One region of the Arthrobacter sp. Y3225209 genome, then DNA from elsewhere that is predicted to be linked to it. Evidence: riboswitches for the same ligand, from Rfam matches in the RefSeq annotation. Region 1 holds a riboswitch; the other holds the start of a gene.
What was found. Region 1 has a riboswitch for cyclic di-AMP ahead of AC5RVB_RS03765 (NlpC/P60 family protein). Riboswitches for the same ligand answer to the same signal wherever they lie in the genome.
Positions count from the first base shown of each region.

Region 2: it holds a riboswitch for cyclic di-AMP, as region 1 does, so the genes downstream of both, AC5RVB_RS04470 (LysM peptidoglycan-binding domain-containing protein) here and AC5RVB_RS03765 (NlpC/P60 family protein) in region 1, are expected to answer to the same signal.

Region 1 covers NZ_JBNHFW010000003.1:200,188-208,081, forward strand. Annotated here, with positions in the region: gene AC5RVB_RS03740 (molybdopterin molybdotransferase MoeA) at 1-241, opposite strand, end outside; gene AC5RVB_RS03745 (DUF6457 domain-containing protein) at 238-525, opposite strand; gene mobA (molybdenum cofactor guanylyltransferase) at 477-1,175, opposite strand; gene AC5RVB_RS03755 (HNH endonuclease) at 1,175-1,675, opposite strand; gene AC5RVB_RS03760 (NlpC/P60 family protein) at 2,025-2,813, opposite strand; gene AC5RVB_RS03765 (NlpC/P60 family protein) at 2,841-3,644, opposite strand; cyclic di-AMP (ydaO/yuaA leader) riboswitch at 3,648-3,805, opposite strand; gene AC5RVB_RS03770 (M23 family metallopeptidase) at 3,931-4,701, opposite strand; cyclic di-AMP (ydaO/yuaA leader) riboswitch at 4,705-4,894, opposite strand; gene AC5RVB_RS03775 (metal-dependent transcriptional regulator) at 4,986-5,684, opposite strand; gene serC (phosphoserine transaminase) at 5,898-7,025, shown strand; gene AC5RVB_RS03785 (MFS transporter) at 7,064-7,894, opposite strand, start outside.
Region 2 covers NZ_JBNHFW010000004.1:121,929-129,822, reverse strand. Annotated here, with positions in the region: gene kdpB (potassium-transporting ATPase subunit KdpB) at 1-176, shown strand, start outside; gene kdpC (potassium-transporting ATPase subunit KdpC) at 231-839, shown strand; gene AC5RVB_RS04480 (ATP-binding protein) at 843-3,374, shown strand; gene AC5RVB_RS04475 (response regulator) at 3,371-4,045, shown strand; gene AC5RVB_RS04470 (LysM peptidoglycan-binding domain-containing protein) at 4,143-5,042, opposite strand; cyclic di-AMP (ydaO/yuaA leader) riboswitch at 5,048-5,194, opposite strand; gene AC5RVB_RS04465 (MFS transporter) at 5,616-6,836, shown strand; partial or broken gene ligD (non-homologous end-joining DNA ligase) at 6,875-7,894, shown strand, end outside.

The DNA.
Region 1 (7,894 bases):
TGGTGATGACCGTCCAGGGCGGCGGGCCGGCCACAGCCCACCCGTCCATGGCCGCCGAGGCGTAATGCGGCACGGGCTGCAGCGCAGCGGTTTCCAGCGCGAGGATCCGCCCCAGGGCTTCGTCCAGGGGTACCGTCTCATAGGGCAACGGACGGGCTGCGGCGTACGCGGCATGCCGGGCCTGGGCCCAGGACGCGTTGGGCTGCACGGGGAGGATGACAGGAACCGAGGGTTCACTCATTCCATTCCCCCTTTCTCTGCAGCTGCGCCGGCGCATTCGCCGGCCGCCACCGCCATCGCCGAACGCATGGCCACCGCGTCATCCGCCTGGCCGCTGCCTGCTGCCATGCCCGCAGCGTAACCCGCGATGAAGGTGGTCAACGGCGCCGCCGGACGCACCACGCTATGTGCCGCGGCTGCCGCGAGGTCGAGGACGGCGGAAACCTCCACCGGAGTGCCTTCGAGCTCAAGGGCCCTCAGCAACCTGCCGCTCCATGCTTCGAGTTGTTCCTGCTGGCTTGCCATTCGTGCTCCTTCGCTTCGCTGGGTCCATGCCGCAGGCTGTGCTGCTGCATGTCCGTGGCGCTCACACCCAGGGACGTCGCGTCCGCCCAGGTGTCAACATCGGCCGTACTCATGGGGGAAACCTGCACACCCCTCCATTGCACCCTAGCAAGCAGCCCCTTCATCGACATGTTTGTCAGCTGTCCGGGCGCAGGAACATTCACTGCGGAGAGCAGGTCCGCCGTACGGTAGATCCCTGCAAGTGGCTGCATATATCCCTCGGCGTCCACCGCCAGCAGGCTCTCGGATCCCGTCGCTGAGCACAGCAGTGTCTCTACGGCGGCCGCGATACCGGGCATGTCGCAGGCCAGCACCAGCGTCCATTCGGGCGGATCGGTCATGGCCAGGATGCCGGCCGCCACTGCTGCTGCCGGTCCGCCGAAGGCGGGTTCTTCACGGACCAGCACCGCCTCCGGTGCAGACCGGGCCAGGAGCGGGGCCAGCTCAGGCGGACCGGCGACGTATACCGGCCGCGCGTCGGGCACCGCGGCAAGGGTGGTTTCCAGCAGCGTTTTACCGTCCGCCAGCAATAGTGCCTTGGGCACACCGCCCAGGCGGCTGGAGCGGCCGCCGGCCAGGATAATTGCCGCGTGATCCGGGGGTCCGGGCATCAGGCAGCCGTGTCATTCTGCAGGAAGGGGTCCCATTGCGGGGACGGCCGTTCCAGTTCACGGATCTGACAGCGGGCGCCGCAGGGCGCCTTGGGCGAAATGCGCAGCTGCCACCCGAGTTGCGCCAGGGTCTTATCCCCTTTGGTGTTGTTGCAGCGCAGGCAGCAGGCTACGAGATTCTCCCAGCTGTCATCTCCGCCGCGGGAGCGGGGCACTACGTGGTCCACCGTCGCCGCAGCCTTGCCGCAATAAGCGCATTCATGGTTATCCCGGCGCAGTACTCCCCGGCGGGTGGCAACAGTGCCCTCGCGGTAGGGAATTTTCACATAACGGTGCAGCAGGATCACGGAGGGCCGGGGAAAAATCTCATTTGGCCCGGCCACGGGTTCACCGCTCTCGGCTACCACGCTTGCCTTTCCGTTGAGGACCAGTACCAGGGCCCGGCGGAAGGTAATCACGGCCAGCGGTTCGTATCCAGCATTCAGAACGAGAGTGCGCATGCACATACCTCTTCATCTGCCGCCCACGAACCGGTGAGTACAAGACACCGTTCCGCAAACGGCACTTCGGATTGTCTATGCAAGAGTATGCCGGGATTCGCAACTTGGCCATTTTCACGCGCAAAACCCCGGCGGACACACCACTCCCCCGCTCCGCTTCCCCGCCCCAGCGACGACGGCGGGGTGCGGGTGTATCAAAGGGCCGGAGGGGTTAGACGGGCCGGGCGGGTTAAAAGGAATGGATTAAAGCCGGAAGGCTCCCCCCGAAGGAGGAGCCTTGCCGTGGTCTTACAGACTGTCTTACAAACTCACGCCCCGCACTCAGGCAGTGCGTTGATGTGCAGGGGTATTAGCCGCCTACGCGGATGTAAACGCCGCCGGAGCCAAGCTCCGCCGGAGCAACCACTGTGCTGTTTCCGTTGAACCCGCCGTGTACTGCCTGTCCGCCGCCTACGTAGACGGCAATGTGGGCCATGCCCATGCCGCCGTCGGCGTAGTAGATCAGGTCTCCGGGCATGGCCTCGGCTGCACTGACCGTCCGTCCAAGGGACAGGTAGCCGGCCGGCCATCCGTGGAAGTTGATGCCTGCGGCAGCCAGCGAATTGGTGGCCAGCATGGTGCAGTCCTGGCTGACGCCAAGCTGGGCGTAAGCTGCGGCCGCGATGGTTGCGCCAACTCCGGAAGGAACTTCCGGTGCCGGTGACGGGGTTGCCGCGGCCGGTGCTGCAGTTGCGGCACCGGTGGCGGCGCCGCCCTGGGCATTGGTGTTGGCCGTGGCGGGAACTACTTCCTGGGCCTGTACGGTCAGCGTGGGCGTCTCGGCCGGCACAGGCTCGGGAGCGGTGATCACACCGTTGATCCCGTCCCGTTCGAAGGAGACCTGAATGGTCTCCGGTACCTGGACGGGCTGGGCCGCGGAAAGGTTCAGGTTGCTGGTGCGGACATCGCGCAGGGTCTCCGCACCGGAGGCATTGGCGGCAACGCCGGTTGTCAGTACCAGCCCCGAGGCCGCGGCAATAACAGCGGCCTGGCGGCCCACTGTTCCTGCGTTGGCGCTCACGGCACCGGCGAGTGCGTTCAGCGTAGTGGTGCGTTCCACCGGCGCCCGGTGGCGGGCGCGCTCAGTTGTCGAGGTCATGATTCTCCGGCTCTCGAAAAACTGGGCTTAGCTGACCCGGACGAAGCTGGCGCCCGGCAGGTCGGAGAGGCTGTGCAGGCCGGTGTTCATACCGTTCAGCCCGCCGCTGATGACCTGGCCGTTGCCGACGTAGATCGCGACGTGGCCACCGGTGATGACCAGATCGCCGGGCTGCGGGCTGCCGACAACTGCGCCGAACTGGAAGAACTGGCCCGGGGCCAGATCGCCGACGGACTTGCCGACGGAGCGCAGTGCGTTTTCAACCATGGCGGTGCAATCCTGGGCAACGCCGATCTGGCCGTAGGCCGAGGCGACCAGGGCCGCGCCGACGTTGCTGGGAGCAGCGGTTTCCGGTGCGGGTGCGGCAGGAGTGGAGGAAGCCGTCATAACGGCGGCACCGGCAGCGGCCGGGGCAGCTGCGGGTGCGGTTGCTGCAGCGGCGGTCTGTGCTGCCTGGGCAGCCTGTGCAGCTGCCTGCTCGGCTGCTGCGGTTGCTGCTGCTTCTTCTGCTGCAACCTGTGCGCGGTATTCGGATCCATCGATGGAACCGGCGGTAGCGGCCAGCTGCAGAGCGAAGGGGGCGTTGGCGGGAGCGGTGACGCTGCCGTCCACGAAGTTCAGGGTGGTTGCCTCAAGTGCCTGGCGGTCCGTGTTGACGGAGGAAGCCTGTGCAGGAAGTCCTGCAGCCAGCACGAGGCCGGATGCTGCTACTACGACGGCGGCCTGGCGGCCTACGGTACCGGCGTTGGAGCTGACTGCCTTGGATAGCGCGGTGATCGGGTTGGTCTGTACGGTGGCAGCGCGACGGCGGCCATGAGCGTGTGATGACACAAGTTTGCCTCTCCCAATGCCTACGAGGTGAGCTGTCGGATTCGGATGGGAGTCACCCGGTTGCCCGGCCTAATGGCCTTTGCAACTTAACCCCAAGGGTTTCTTTCGAAACCCGAAATTGGTTCCCCCGCCTCTGCCATGCGATTCTGCGAACGGACTTCAAACAGTGGCAGAGCTCGGCGATCTGTTCGAAGGTGCCCGATCGTTGGCGAATCAGGCACGAGGACGAGCGTACAGCAACATTTGCTCTATGTCACGTTCCGATCACGAAACGATATTCGTCCGGTTACAACCAGTCCCGCGGGTCGACTACTTCGCCGTTAACTACGACCTCAAAATGCAGGTGGCAGCCGGTGGAAGCGCCAGTGGTTCCGCTTGCGCCCACCAGGTGTCCGCGCTTGATTTCGGTACCCACGGTGACTGCTGCGCTGGACAGGTGGTTGTACGTGGTCTCTACGCCGTTGCCGTGGTCAATCACCACACGGTTGCCCCCGCCATAGGGGTGCCAGCCGGCAAAAACGACCGTGCCGGAGGCAGCGGCATTTACGGCGGTGCCGCAGGCTGCAGCGAAGTCCTGGCCATTATGCATTTCGCCGGCTTCACCGGTGATGGGGCTGACGCGGTGTCCGAACCCGGAGGTTTCGATCAGGGCGGCGTCCAGCGGAGTGGAGAGTGTGCCCTTGGCGGCGGCGGGAACCACCGTGCTGCCGGCAGCAACCGTAACCGAGGCGAGTTTGGCGTCCGGATCGAAGGCGCTGCTCAAACCTGCCCGGGCGAAGCCGACATTGGCATTCGGGTCAGCCTGTACTGGCGTACTTGTCGCTGCAACCGGTTCCGGCTGCACTGCGGGGTCCCCGGCAGCCGCCGTCGTCGGCAGGGCCGCGGTGAGGATCAGGCCCGACGTGGCAGCGGTAATGGCAACCTTCTGGGCGGCTCCCCCAACGGAGATGGTCTTGGTTTCAGCCCGCCGGCGGCCGGAGGACGTTGAGTTGCGCTGACGCGCAGGCGTAACAGGAGCAGACGCACGGCGCCGGCCCGAAGCAGCATGCTTCGACAAGTAATTCCCTCTCTTGGATCGCCTACGAAGTTAGCTGTCGGATTCGAGTAGAGAAACTCGGCCTCCGGTCCGGCGGCGTGCAGGCGGCTGGGCGTGCACGGCTGTCGGCGTCCGGAAGGCTTCACCCCAAGGCAGCTGTGCTGCCGGAAAGTGGGTCCTCCGCCCCTGCCTGAACGGTTGGTACTCCGGTCCGCTGGCAGGGCTCGGCGGACGGACCGGATAACGATGGTGTTTCAACGTCAGGAACTCACTATAGGGTAAACGCCACAAAAGTGACCATTCCGTTACCCGGCGTGGGACACGAAGACGTGCGCCGCAACCTCCGCAGGCAGTTCCAGGGCCCCTTCAATGCCGGGCACACGGACTGAGATATACCCGCCCACTTCTTCCGCGGTGATCCGGGCGCCGGGCCGCAGGCCTGCTTCGTCCAGCTGGGACAGCAGTTCGGGCTCCACCTGGATGGGCTCGGCCAGGCGGACCAGCTTCAGCGGGGCGCCCGGCACAGCTTCAGCGACCATGGAGACCAGGTCATTGACTCCTGAACTGAAGACCTCCGAGGCTACGCCGCCGATCGCTTCCAGGCCCGGGATGGGGTTGCCGTAGGGGGATTCGGTGGGGCGTCCCAGCAGCTCGTAGAGCCGCCGTTCCACCCGTTCACTCATGACATGCTCCCACCGGCAGGCCTCGTCGTGGACGTAGGCCCAGTCAAGGCCGATCACATCGGCCAGCAGGCGTTCGGCCAGCCGGTGCTTCCGCATGACCTCCGTGGCACGGCGCCGGCCGAGTTCGGTCAGCTCCAGCCTGCGGGTTCCCGCGACCACCACCAGGCCGTCGCGCTCCATCCGCCCAACTGTCTGGGACACGGTGGGGCCTGAGTGGCGCAGCCGTTCGGCAATCCGCGCCCGCAGGGCAACAATGTTTTCCTCTTCCAGTTCCAGGATGGTCCTGAGGTACATCTCAGTGGTGTCAATGAGATCCGTCATGACGGGCCGCTCCTACTAAGGAAGAAAGGAGGACAACATACCGCTGCCCCGGGTGTACGCCAACACGTTAGCCTATTCGCCCGACGCCCCGTAAATTGCCCGGCCTGCAGCACATCCTCCCGTGGCCGGGGTCATAAATCGTCCGGTGGAGGAGGGTGCGGCAGAATGGAATTGCATACGCGCTTTCCCCTGACACGCTTGGAGCGATAACCAATGGGCGATACCGCCGCACTGAAGATTCCCGCCGGACTCCTGCCCCGCGACGGCCGGTTCGGCGCCGGACCGTCCAAGGTCCGCCCGGAACAGATCGAGGCGCTTGCGCAGGCCGGAGGCAGCCTGCTGGGCACCTCCCACCGCCAGGCACCCGTGCGCAACCTTGTAGGCAGCATCCGTAACGGCCTCTCCGACCTGTTCTCGGCGCCCGAGGGTTATGAAGTGGTCCTCGGCGTCGGCGGGTCCACCGCCTTCTGGGACATTGCCTCCTTCGGCCTGGTGGAGAACAAGGCCCAGCACCTCTCTTTCGGTGAGTTCGGTTCCAAGTTCGCCGCCGCCACCAACAAGGCGCCGTTCCTCTCCGCATCCAGCATCATCAAGGCCGAACCGGGTACCCGGCCGCAGCCCGTGGCCGAGCCCGGCGTAGATGTTTACGCCTGGCCGCAGAACGAGACCTCCACCGGCGTAGCAGCTCCGGTCCAGCGGGTGCAGGGCGCCGACGACGGCTCCCTGGTCCTCATTGACGCCACTTCCGCTGCCGGCGGGCTGGACGTGGACCTGGCCCAGTCCGATGTGTATTACTTCGCGCCGCAGAAGAACTTCGCGTCCGACGGCGGGCTGTGGCTTGGCATGTTCTCCCCTGCCGCGCTGGAGCGTGCGGCGCGGATCAACGCCGGCGACCGTTGGATCCCCGACTTCCTGAACCTGCAGACGGCCATTGATAACTCGCGGCTGAACCAGACCTACAACACGCCGTCGTTGTCCACTCTGGTGACCCTGAACTCGCAGGTCCAGTGGCTCAACACCAACGGCGGGCTGGCCTTCGCCGCCGGCCGCACTGCCGAATCCGCCGGCCGCATATACTCCTGGGCGGAGAAATCCGCGGTGGCCACACCGTTCGTCGCCCGGCCCGAGGACCGCTCAAACGTGATTGCCACCATCGATTTCGATGACAGCATTGACGCGTCCGCCATCGCTGCGACCCTGCGTGCCAACGGCGTGGTGGATGTGGAGCCCTACCGCAAGCTGGGCCGCAACCAGCTGCGGATTGCCACCTTTGTTGCCATCGAACCCGATGATGTCAGTGCCCTGCTGAACTGCATCGACTACGTGATCGAGCATTCCTGACCCTTCAGGCCAGCAGCATCAGGCGCAGGACCCGGACGCTAGGCGTTGTCCGGGTCCTGCGCCTTTTCCGGGATGTCTGTGGTCATGCTCAGGCGGCGCGGCAGGCTGCGGTCATAGTGGAACCGCATTCCGTAGGTCCGCCACGCCCAGACAAAGCCCAGTGTGGCCGCCACAATGCCGGCAGCGGCCGCTACCCCCAGGCTCCAGCGCGGACCGAAGGCGTTGGAGACCCAGCCGACCACCGGGGCGCCCAGCGGCGTTCCGCCCATGAAGATCGCGAAATACAGCGCCATCACCCGCCCGCGCATTCCAGGTGCGGTGGTGGTCTGCACATAGGCGTTGGCGCTGGTCATCAGTGTGAGGGCGAACAGCCCCACCGGGATCAGCGAGAGTGCGAACAGGATCAGGTTGGGTGCGGCGGCGGAAAGGATGCAGGCGAACCCGAAGGCACCCGCGGCGCCGAAAACAAACCGCAGCCGTGGCCGGTCCCGGCGGGCGGAGAGTAAGGCACCGGATACCGAGCCGATCGCCATCACTGAGTTGAGCACCCCGAAGACCCCTGCATCGCGGCCAAATTCCGTGCGCGCCATTGCCGCTATATATATGGCAAAGTTCATGCCGAACGTGCCGACAATGAAAATGGCGAGCATCACCATCATCAGGTCCGGCCGGTGGCGCACATAGGCCAGCCCCGCCCGGATGCGCCCCTTGCCGGCGGCCGCCTTCGGCATGGCCCGCAGTTCCCCGGCACGCATCTTCAGCAGGGCCACCACCATGGCGCCGAAGGTCAGGGCATTGAGGATAAAGACCAGCCCCGGGCCGACGGCCACGGTCAGCAGGCCCGCGACGGCGGGGCCGATCATCCGTGC
Region 2 (7,894 bases), on a different contig from region 1:
CGCTGATCATCGTGGTGCTAATCCCGCTGGCACTGCGGGGCGTGAAGTACCGGGCCGCCGGATCCTCCTCGATCCTTAGCCGGAACCTGCTGGTCTACGGTGTGGGCGGCGTGATCGCGCCATTCATCGGCATCAAGGCCATCGACCTGCTGATCAGCCTTCTCCCGGGCTTCTGACATGGCGCCCCTTACCCGCACAGTACGCAGCACACCTCTGACCAGGAGCAGTAAATGAACCCCGTCCGCAGCAGTATGCGCCAGCTTGGCGTCTCCCTCCGGGCACTGGCGGTGCTCACTGTTCTCCTCGGCGTGGTGTATCCGCTGGCAGTCGCCGGAATCGGACAGGCCGCCCTGCACGGCCGGGCCAACGGCTCGATGGTCAGCAGCGGGGGCACGGACGTGGGATCGGCGCTGATCGGGCAGTCCTTCACTGACGCCGACGGCGCCGCCCTGCCGCAGTGGTTCCAGTCCCGGCCTTCGGCAGCGGGGGACGGGTACGACGGCGGTGCCTCCAGCGGGTCAAACCTCGGCCCGCTGAATGAGGACCTGGCTGCTGCCGTGGCGGAGCGGCGGGCCGCCGTGGCCGAGCTGGAGGCGGTGGCGCCGGCAGATGTTCCCGCCGAGGCAGTCACCGCGTCGGGGTCCGGGCTGGATCCGCACATCAGCCCCGAGTACGCCCGGATGCAGGTGGACCGGGTGGCCGCCGAACGCGGCCTGGACCCGGCCCGGGTCCAGGCACTCGTGGATGATGCCACGCAGGCTCCGTTCGCAGGGATCCTCGGACTGCGCACCGTTAACGTGTTGCTTTTGAACATTTCCCTGGCGGAGCTGGACACTTAGTCCATGACGCGGGGACAACTGAGGGTATTCCTGGGGGCGGCGCCCGGTGTGGGGAAGACCTACGCCATGCTCGAGGAAGGGCGCCGCCTCCGCAGCGAGGGGGCGGACGTCGTCGTCGCGCTGGTGGAGACCCACGGCCGTGCAGCGACCGCTGCCCAGGCCGAGGGCCTGGAGACAGTCCCGCGCGCCGTCCTGCACCACCGCGGGCTGGAGCTCACGGAGCTGGACCTGGACGCCGTCCTGGCCCGCGCCCCGGAGTACGCGCTGGTGGACGAACTGGCCCATACCAATGTCCCCGGACTGAAGCATGAAAAGCGGTGGCAGGACGTGCAGGCCCTGCTCAATGCCGGGATCAACGTCCTGTCCACCGTGAACATCCAGCACGTCGATTCACTTAATGACGTGATCGAGCAGATCACCGGCACCCTGCAGGCCGAAACCGTACCGGACGCCGTCCTGCGCGAGGCCGAACAGGTGGAACTGGTTGACCTGGCGCCGCAGTCCCTGCGGGGACGGCTGGCCGACGGGGTGATCTACCCGGCCGAACGCGTGGACGCCGCGCTGTCCAACTACTTCAGGCTGGGCAACCTCACCGCGCTGCGCGAGCTGGCCCTGCTGTGGCTGGCGGACGAGGTGGACTCGGCACTGAACCGGTACCGTGCGGAACAGGGCATTCACCGTAAATGGGAAGCCCGGGAACGGGTTGTCGTGGCCCTGACCGGCGGCCCCGAAGGACGAACGCTGCTGCGCCGGGGTGCGCGGATAGCCGCCCGGTCGGCCGGCGGGAAACTGCTGGCCGTCCACATTGCCGGTGCGGACGGGCTGCGCGGAGCAGAGCCCGGGGAGCTGGCGGCGCAGCGGATCCTGGCGGAAAAACTGGGCGGCACCTTCCACCAGGTGGTGGGCCACGACATTCCCAAGGCACTGGTGGACTTTGCCCGCGGCGTCAACGCCACACAGCTGGTAGTCGGCGTGAGCCGCCGCCCGCGGATTGCGGCGCTGCTCTCCGGCCCCGGGATCGGTGCCACCGTGATCCGGGAGTCGGGGGACATTGATGTCCACATCGTGTCCCACTCGGCGGCAGCACGGGCGCTGGTGCTGCCGCACTTCGGCGGTGCACTCTCCAGGCGCCGCCGCCTGCTGGGTTTTGCCCTGGCCCTGGCCGGAGGTCCGCTGCTTACCGCCGGGCTGGTGGCCGTCCGGAGCGCCGAGACCATCACCGGCGACGTCCTGAGCTACCAGCTGCTGGTGATTCTGGTGGCGCTGGTGGGCGGGATCTGGCCGGCACTGTTCGCCGCGCTGCTTTCGGGTCTCACACTGGACTTCTTCTTTATCCAGCCGCTCTACACGGTCACGGTTGCCACGCCCTCCCACATGCTGGCCCTGGGCCTGTATGTGGTGAACGCGCTGCTGGTCAGCTACGTGGTGGATGCGGCGGCGCGCCGTGCCCGCACCGCCCGGCGGTCGGCGTCGGAATCCGAACTGCTGGCTTCGGTCGCGGGCAGCGTGCTGCGGGGTGAGGATGCCCTGGCCGCCCTGGTGGGGCGCACCCGTGAGGCGTTTACCCTGGGCGCGGCGCGGCTGAGGGCGGACGGCATGGACCTGTACGCCGACGGCGACTGGCCGGCAGATCTCCCGCCGGGGGACCCGGCCTTCACCCGGCTGCCGGTGGGGGAGCGCGCCTTCCTGGATCTGTGGGGGCGTGAACTGGCGGCTTCGGACCGCCGGCTGCTGGCGGTGATCACCGCCCAGCTGGAAGCGGCACTGGAGCACCGGGAACTGACCGAGACGGCCCGCGGGCTCGGGTCCCTGGCCGAGGCGGACAAGGTACGCACGGCGTTGCTGGCCGCCGTCGGACACGACCTGCGCCGGCCGCTGACGGCGGCCACCGCCGCGGTTACCGGACTGCGGGCCACGGACGTCACCTGGTCCGAGCAGGACCGCAGCGAGCTGCTTGCCACTGCCGAGGAATCACTCGCGTCCCTTTCCACGCTGGTGACCAGCCTGCTGGACGTCAGCCGGCTGCAGGCGGGGGTGGTCGGGGTAAACCTGGAGCCGCTGAATGTTGCCGATGCCGTGCTGCCGGCACTGGAGGAACTGGACCTGGGCCCGGCCGAGGTGGAACTCGGGATTCCTGTGGACGGCCGGAATGTCCTTGCCGATCCGGTGCTGCTGCAGCGTGTGCTGGTCAATCTCCTGGCTAACGCCGTGCGGTTCAGCCCGGAGTCGGCCAGAGCCGTGCTGGCCGTGAGCGAGTTTTCCGGACGGGTGGAAATCCGTGTCATAGACTCGGGCCCCGGTGTCCCGGAACCACGGCAACCGGACATCTTCACGCCGTTCCAACGGCTGGGCGACACGGACAATCAAACCGGCCTGGGGCTGGGACTGGCTCTGGCGAAGGGATTCACTGAAGGTATGGGCGGAACCCTGGAGGCCGAAGACACACCCGGCGGCGGGCTGACCATGGTCCTTTCCCTGCCTGCCGCGGACCGTGTGTCCGCCGGGGCAGGCGGCCTGCCGGTGGGGGCCCGATGAGAATCCTGCTGGCCGACGACGATACACAGATACTGCGCGCCCTGCGCATCACGCTCGCCGCGTACGGGTACGAGGTGGTGACCGCCGAGAGCGGCAGTGCAGCCATCCGTAAAACCGTGGATACCCATCCTGACCTGCTGGTCCTGGACCTGGGCATGCCCGGGTTGAGCGGGATGGATGTCATTGAGGCGGTCCGCGGCTGGAGCGCGGTGCCCATCCTGGTGGTATCCGGCCGGATGGATCCTGCGGACAAGGTCCGTGCACTGGACCTCGGCGCTGACGACTATGTGACGAAGCCCTTCTCCACCGAGGAGTTGCTGGCCCGCATCCGTGCCCTGTCCCGCCGGACACCGGCCGCGGCAGGGCCGAGCGAAATATCCTTCGGCTCGGTGCGTGTCGATCTGGCTGCCCGGCGGATTATCCGGCTGCCGGACGGGTCCGACATCCGCCTTACGCCTACTGAATGGCGCCTGCTGGCGGCCCTCCTGGCACACCCGGGCATGTTGGTGACGCGGGATACCCTCCTGCACGACGTCTGGGGGCCGGGCACCACCGATACGGGCTACCTGCGGCTGTACATCGGGCAGCTGCGCCGCAAACTGGAGGTAGACCCCGGGTGTCCCGAGCATCTGCTGACCGAGCACGGCATGGGGTACCGGTTTGTGCCGTAACGGCGCTGGAAACGCAAAAGAGTCCGTCCCCCTTCAGGGAACGGACGCTTTTGCGTAGCTACGGCAGGATTGCCGTGCGCGGACGGGCCGCTAAGCCTTATGCGCGGTAGAACACGGGGCCGGAGCCGACGTTGACGGACTGGACCACGGTCTGGTTGCCGTTCCAGCCGCTGTGGATGGCCTCGCCGTTGCCGATGTAGATGGCAATGTGGGCCAGGCCCATGCCGCCGTCGGCGTAGTAGACCATGTCACCGGGCTCCGGAGTGGAGACCTGGGTGCCGTAGGCAGCCAGCTGTGCGGGGGCAAGGTCGCCCACGGAGTGGCCGGCGGCGCGCAGGGCAACCTCAACCAGGACGGTGCAGTCCTGGGCGGCGCCCAGCTGCGAGTACGCCGATGCCAGCATGGTGGCGTTGCTGCCGGTGGCAGCAGCGGCGGCGGGAGCCGGGGCCGGGGTAACCGAAGTGGCCTGGGTGCTGATGATGCCGTTGTCCGCGGCAGCAGGGGCAACCGGTGCGGCGTAGGCCTCGGTGGTGTAGGTGGCGGCAGCGTAATCCAGGGCAGCCGGTGCGGCTGCTGCCTCGCCGGAGACGGTAATGACGTCGCCGGGGTAGATGATCGATGCCATGGACAGGCCGTTCAGGGCGAAGACACTGTCCAGGCTGACGCCGTAGTTGGCGGCAATGGCGCCCAGGGTGTCACCGGACTGAACGGTGTGGGTGGTGCTGGCGGCTGCCGGAGCGGCAACGGGAGCGGCTTCAGCCACGGGGGCTGCGACCGGTGCGGCCGGAGCTGCAGCCTGGGTCGGCGTGTAGTTGTCGTTCGCTACGACGCCTGCGGAGGCCGGTGCGGCCATTCCGAGCATCAGGCCGGATCCGGCGGCTACAACGGCTGCGGTGCTGCCGATGGTCCGTCCGCGGCTGACGGTGGTCTGTGAGATGGTGGACCAAACGCCGGCGGTCTCGGCACGGTGACGTCCACGGTTCTTATTGAATGACATGTTGATTTACCTCTCCCGATACCTGCGAGGTGAGCTGTCGGATGCGGATGGGAGACACCCGGTCATCGGAGTGAATCCGGCGACTTAACCCCAAGGATTCGTGGAACCCGTTATTGGTTCCCCCGCCCCTGCCGTGATGGTGCGTTCTGTGGACCCCGGATAAGCGGCAGAGCTAGGTAACTAGTCCGGGGGAGCCGCGTTCAGAGCGGCATGGAAATAACCGTACAAGATGGTTACGGTTGGATAACCATTTAGTGATCCGGTTCTCTGCAGCGTGTGAGTGGCGCCTCGATGTGCTAGTCACTCCGGCCCCAGCAATGCCATCCAATGCCATGCCGTCACACTGTTCCCGCCGATTTTTCAGGCCTGACTGTTGTCCGGCGCCGGGGGCGCATAACGGATGTTGTATATGGTGCACGTGATGCCAGGGATACACCGCCGTTCCGCAGACAAAAAATGTGAAGTCGCTCTCCCTGGCGGATCTGGGTTGCCGGTACGCCAGCTCTCCTGCATAAGATACTTAGGCTACCTTTCAATCGAGGGCAGCCTCAACGATGCACAGGAGTAACGCGAGTGTCAGGCAGCAGCCAGAAACTATGGACCAGGGGATTCGTGCTGGCGATTGTCACGAACCTGTTCATTTCCCTCGTTTTTTACCTGCTGATGACCACCATGGCGCTCTACGCGGTGCAGGAGTTCGCCGCGTCGGACAGCGCCGCCGGCTTTGCCTCCGGTTCGTTTGTGATCGGCGCTCTTGCCGCCCGGGTCTTTGCCGGAAAGTTCCTTGATTTCGTTGGCCGCCGGCGCATGCTGATCGCCAGCCTCGCAGTTTTCGTAGCCGCTTCGGTGCTCTACATCCCGGCCTCGAACCTGGGCGTGCTGCTGGCAGTGAGGCTGCTCCACGGCGCCGCCTTCGGTGCCGCCAGCACCAGCCTCTCAGCCTCGGTTATGGGGCTTATCCCCGCCCACCGGCGCGGGGAAGGCACCGGATACTTCGGCATCTCCACCACCCTGGCCACCGCCGTCGGGCCGTTCCTGGCCGTGCTCCTGGTGGACTCGGCCAGCTACCGTGCGCTTTTCCTGTTTGCTGCCGCCTGCGCCGCCGTCGCCCTGATCCTCTCCCTGGTGCTGCGGCTGCCCGAGCGCACGCCGGGCCCGGAGGAACTGAAGAACAAGTGGCGCATGCACCTGAGCGACATCCTCTATGTGTCCGTGCTTCCCATTGCCTCGGTAATGTTCATTGCCGGTGCCGCCTACGCGGGCATCCTTTCCTTCCTGAACTCCTACGCCCAGACGGAGGGCCTGGTCCTCGGGGCAAGCCTCTTCTTTGTGGTCTATGCCGGGGTGGTGCTGGTATCGCGGCTCTTCGTTGGCCGGATCCAGGACCGCCACGGAGACAACGCCGTGGTCTACCCCACGCTTCTCTCCTTCGCCGCCGGCCTGGCGCTCCTTGCATACGCCCCCAATGACACTGTCATGGCCGTGGCCGGCGTCTTCGTCGGGTTCGGCTTCGGTGCCCTGATGCCGTGCGCCCAGGCCATCGCAGTGGGCATGGCCGCACCGGCACGGATTGGCCTGGCCACGTCCACGTTCTTCATCTTTATGGACGCCGGGGTGGGTCTGGGCCCGCTCCTGCTGGGAGTGCTGCTGCCGCTGAGCGGGTTCCACGGCATGTACTGGGTCCTCGCTGCGGTGCTGCTGGGCAATACGGTGCTGTACTACTTTGTCCACGGCCGCAAGGACCGGCGGCCGGACCATACCGCCTTCGTGGCTCAGGACACGCCCGCCGCCTGACGGGGTACCCTCGTTCCACAAGCGAGGGGAGCAGGCCCATGGCACGCGAGGCGGAAACACTGACGGTTCCCGGTCCGGACGGGGAACGCGAGATACGGATTTCAAGTCCCGGACGGGTGCTCTGGCCCGTCCCGGGGATCACCAAGCTCGATCTGGCGCGCTACATGGCGGACGTGGGTGAAGCCTTTATTCGGGCCAACGGGGACCGGCCGGTCTCCCTTGAGCGTTTCCCCGAAGGAATCGAGGGGGAAGTGTTCTTCTCGAAGAATCCGCCCCGGGGCATGCCGGAGTGGATGCGCGGGGTTACGGTGACCTATCCCAGTGCCCGGTCCCACCCGCAGGTGGTGCTGGATGAGCCGGCGGCCGCGGTCTGGGCGGTGCAGATGAACACAGTGGTGTTCCACCCCTGGCCCTCGCGGGCGGAGAATACGGACAATCCTGATCAGCTGCGCATCGATCTGGACCCCCAGCCGGGCACGGACTTCGACGACGCCGTCCCGGCCGCGCTGGAACTGCGCTCCATCCTCGCCGAGGCGGGTCTGGAGGGGTATATCAAGACCTCCGGCAACCGCGGCATCCACCTCTTTGCCCCGATCCGGCCGGAGCATGAGTTCCAGGATGTCCGCCATGCCGTCATTGCCGCAGCGCGGGAGGTAGAGCGGAGGATGCCGGAGAAGGTGACCACCGCATGGTGGAAGGAAGAGCGCGGCCGGCGTGTATTCGTGGATTTCAACCAGGCCAACCGGGACCGGACCATGGCAGGGGCCTACAGCCCGCGCGCCCTCCCGGATGCCCCCGTCTCCTGCCCGATCAGCTGGGAAGAACTCGAACAGGTGCATCCGGGTGACTTCACCATTGCCACAATTCCCGAGCGGCTGCGTACGGTAGGGGATCCGTGGGCCGACATGTATGCACGGCCCGGCTCCATCGACGTGCTGCTGGGCTGGTGGGAGCGGGACCTGGCCAACGGGCTGGGCGAGCTGCCCTTCCCGCCGGACTATCCCAAGATGCCGGGGAGCCGCCCCGGGTCCAGCCCAGCCGGGCCCGCCGCAAGGACT